One region of the Obesumbacterium proteus genome, then DNA from elsewhere that is predicted to be linked to it. Evidence: predicted binding sites of a transcription regulator. Region 1 holds the regulator's gene; the other holds the start of a gene.

The links. Region 1 encodes sigma-54, which starts transcription at its own class of promoters, with help from an activator protein. Its sites were predicted from a motif close to GTTGGCACANNTTTCGCTNT; they were not measured.
Region 2: the regulator sigma-54 is predicted to act here: its motif matches at 1,011-1,030, upstream of hycA (formate hydrogenlyase regulator HycA).

What each region holds. Positions count from the first base shown of each region.
Region 1 is NZ_CP014608.1:1,384,777-1,386,983, forward strand. Features, by position in the region: gene hpf (ribosome hibernation promoting factor) at 1-175, opposite strand, end outside; gene rpoN (RNA polymerase factor sigma-54) at 199-1,632, opposite strand; gene lptB (LPS export ABC transporter ATP-binding protein) at 1,764-2,207, opposite strand, start outside.
Region 2 is NZ_CP014608.1:4,630,582-4,632,788, forward strand. Features, by position in the region: gene hypE (hydrogenase expression/formation protein HypE) at 1-34, shown strand, start outside; gene hycA (formate hydrogenlyase regulator HycA) at 427-891, opposite strand; gene flhA (formate hydrogenlyase transcriptional activator FlhA) at 1,203-2,207, opposite strand, start outside.

The DNA.
Region 1 (2,207 bases):
CGCCGTTAATATGTACCGTTGCTTCCGCAATGTGCTGGATTTTCTCCACGCTCAGTACCACATAAACCTGATTTATTCGGTCAAAATATTGCTCTAGCTTGCCAAATTTTGTGGTAACAAATTCGCGCAAAGCCTCGGTAATTTCGACATGGTGTCCGGTAATGTTGAGCTGCATAGTGTCTTCCTTCTCTGTTATGGTCAAACCAATTGTTTGCGTTGGTTTGACGGTGGGATGGACAAAGACTCTCGGTATTTAGCAACGGTACGTCTGGCAACCATAATACCTTGATCGGCAAGCAAGGTCGCTAGCTTGCTGTCACTCAACGGTTTGGCAGGGTTCTCCGCCGCAACGAGTTTCTTCACGAGTGCACGAATCGCCGTTGAGGAGGCTTCGCCGCCATCTTCGGTACTGACGTGACTCGAGAAGAAATATTTCAGTTCAAATATGCCTCGCGGGCTGTGCAGAAACTTCTGCGTTGTTACGCGCGAGATGGTGGATTCATGCATTTCGACCTGCTGGGCAATATCGGCCAGCACCATCGGCTTCATGAACTCAGCACCATTATCAAAAAATGCCTGCTGCTGTTCTACGATACAGCGTGACACTTTCAGCAAGGTTTCATTACGGCTTTCCAGACTTTTAATCAGCCACTTCGCTTCCTGCAGATTACTGCGGATGAACTGGGTATCGCTATCGCTTCGGGTTTGTGCGCTGAGCGAAACGTAATGCTGATTAATTTTAAGACGTGGAACGCTATCCTGATTTAATTCAACGGCCCAACGCCCTTGATGTTTGTGTACCAGAACATCAGGGATCACGTAGTCAGACTCACCGGTGTTAATAGAAAGTCCTGGGCGTGGATCGAGCGTTTGGATCAGCTGCATCGCCGCTTTAAGGACATCTTCTTTTAGCTTAGTCGAACGCATCAGATTACGGAAATCGTGATTCGCTAAGAGATCTAAATGCTTATCAACAATGAGGCGGGCTTCGATAAGGAACGGCGTTCCATCGGTAAACTGTGAGAGCTGAACGAGCAGGCAATCACGCAGATCGCGGGCGGCGACGCCGACGGGGTCGAAACGCTGTACGCGTTTAAGTACCGCCTCGACTTCATCCATCATGACGTGTTCATCGCCCATGCTCTCTAAAATATCGTCGAGAGAAGAGGTGAGGTAGCTGGTATCATCCACGGCATCGACGATGGCGGTGGCAATAGCTAAATCGGTATCGCTAAACGGGGTGAGTTCAACTTGCCACATCAGATAGTCTTGCAGGGTCTGGGTCGTCTCACCCTGATAGATCGGCAGCTCGTCGTCGCTGTAGTCCGTTCCTGTACCTGATGGGGTGCCAGCCGTATAGATTTCATCCCATGTGGCATCGAGAGGAAGTTCTTCCGGCATATCCGGCTGCTCTAGCTGTTCGCGTGTGTCCAGCTCTTCGTTGACTTCTTCCGTTGAAGTTTCGATTTCATCGTGAGTGTCATCTTGTTCAAGCAGCGGGTTGCTTTCTAATGCTTGTTGAATCTCTTGCTGAAGCTCTAGCGTTGATAATTGCAACAGGCGAATCGCCTGCTGCAGCTGTGGAGTCATCGCTAACTGCTGACTTAGCCTGAGTTGCAAACCTTGCTTCATAATCGCGAGCTCATTTCCATTGGTGTAAGCAGAGTGCCTGCTAAACTAAAAAGAGTCCGGCCGCATGAAGACCACCGTGCGGTATACCCTGCTCGATGGCACAGGGTAAATATGACGCAAGATAGCCGCCGTTACAGACGGAATTCTTCACCCAGATAGACGCGTTTAACCTGCTCATCGGCCAAGATTTCAGCTGGCGTACCATGAGCAATGAGGTTGCCCTGGTTCACGATATAAGCACGTTCACAAACGTCTAGCGTTTCACGCACGTTATGGTCGGTAATCAATACGCCCAAACCGCGGTCGCGCAGGTGTTCGATAATTTTTTTAATATCAATAACAGAGATTGGGTCAACGCCCGCAAACGGTTCATCTAACAGGATAAACTTAGGATTTGCGGCTAATGCACGTGCAATTTCAACGCGACGGCGTTCACCACCAGACAGCGATTGCCCGAGGTTGTCACGCAGATGAGCGATGTGGAACTCTTCCATTAGCTCATCTGCACGATCGGCGCGCTGCTCTTTGGTGAGATCTTCGCGAATCTCTAACACGGCCATAAGGTTGTTATACAC
Region 2 (2,207 bases), 1.8 Mb from region 1:
ACCGCACAGTGAGCCGCTGCCAAGAATTTGTTGAGATTCGTGATTGTCCCCCTCCCAACCTCCCCCTTCTCAGGGGGAGGAGCCGATCGAGCACTGGATTCATACCGAGAAAGCTTGGAGTGAAATTAACGTATCCATACACCAAGCGTGCACTGAATTAATATCGAAAGCTGAACAGCTCCCTCCTCTGCGAAGTGGAGAGTTGGGGTGGGGCTTACCTTCCCATTAGCCGATCGAGCACTGAATTAATACCGAAAGCCGAACTGCTCCCTCCTCTGCGAAGTGGAGAGTTGGGGTGGGGCTTACCTTCCCATTAGCCGATCGAGCACGGGATTAATACCGAAAGCCGAACTGCTCCCTCCCCTGCAAAGGGGAGGGTTGGGGTGGGGTTTACCTCTCTCCTCAGTAAAAGAAGAGAGGTATTAATCAATGAGCGCCTAACTTTCCTACCAGTAATTCTCGTACCGGCTGGTTAGTGTTCATCGCCTGATACAAGGTTTCATACAGATCGTGGATCTTATCCAGATAGTGTTCCAACACGGCATCCATCGAACGGTTGTTAACCTTGCCATCAATCTGACCATTCTCATCGATGGTTGAATGGCTAATTTCCACAAAATGATCTTCGCCCTGCTCATCGTTCATGCGCAGGCCATACTGGATCTTTTTGCTGTAAAACTCATCTGCCAGCTTCACTTCAACCATAAAGTGATCAAACACCGTGAAGTTAACGCTGTCACCATCGCCGCAGCTGAACTCATGAAAAATCTTCAGCTTAGAAGACGTCGCGGCTTTGATTAGGCTGCTTTTATACAAAGCCCACTGCGCCATTAATTTTTCATTTTTGTCATGGATATAAAGCGACTTTTCGGTTAATTCGCTGACCTTCATACTTCTTTGCCTCGCTCCACATTGTGGGTTGGAGTTTGTTACCTAGGGCATCGCCCCACTGATTGTTTGACGCTCAATCAGGCCGACATTCGGCAGCGTTGAGCGTTTCAATCACTACAAAAGCATAATCCATGCCAAAAAATAAAATAATTAAATAACCAATGTTATTCAGATAATTACAGGAGTTAATCATTAAAAGTGACAAGGTAAACAGACGGGATGGTTCTGGCGAGTGATGACGTTTCGACACTTATGTCGACACAATGACACGGGCGAAAAACGTGCATTTTCGCCCGTGCGAGGAGAGGTTTTTAGTCCTTCGCAGAAATGCCTAAGCGCTGCATACGGGAGATCAGCGTGGTGCGTTTCAGCCCAAGCCGTGCCGCTGCGCCGCGAGGGCCAGCCACAATACCGTTAGATTCACGCAATGCCGACAGAATACGTTCGCGCTCGCTGAATTCACCGCCCTGTGCGGGCTCGTGCAACGCTTTTTCCATAGGCGGTGTCACTGGCCATGAAGAAGGCGTCGCTTGTGCGGGTTTGTGCACTAACGGCGGCGACAGGTGGTATTGCAACTCATTGAGCTGCAGGTTTAATACCGGACCACGCGTTAAGATAACGGCACGCTCAATGATATTTTCCAGTTCGCGGATATTACCCGGCCACGGTAAATCACACAGCATGCGGATAGTTTCTGTTGGAATACTATCGATGGTGCGATTCATACGTTTAGCAATTTTGCGCGTAAAGAATTTCACCAGCAGCGGAATATCTTCTGGGCGTTCACGCAGAGGTGGGATCACAATAGGAAAAACATTAAGGCGATAATAAAGATCGCTGCGATATTCACGATCCAGCACCATCTGTTTTAGATCGCGATTGGTCGCGGCAATGAGGCGCACATCCACCGGAATAATTTTATTCCCGCCCAGTCGCTCAATTTCTCGCTCTTGTAATACGCGCAGCAATTTCGGCTGAAGCTCAAGTGGAATATCCCCCACCTCATCCAAAAATAACGAGCTCTTATTCGCCAGTTCAAAACGCCCCATTCTCTGTGACGTTGCGCCGGTATAAGCGCCCTTCTCGTGGCCGAATAAATCACTTTCCATCAGGCCACTGGGGATCGCCGCGCAGTTCATCTTAACCATGCGCTTTTGATTGCGCGTGCTGAGGTTATGAATTGCCTGAGCGATCAATTCTTTGCCTGTGCCTGTTTCCCCAAGGATCAACACGCTACAGTCGCTCGAGGCCACCATTTCAACCTGTTCCAACACGCTTTTAATCGCTGCGCTTTGGCCAACGATTTCACCAAAGTC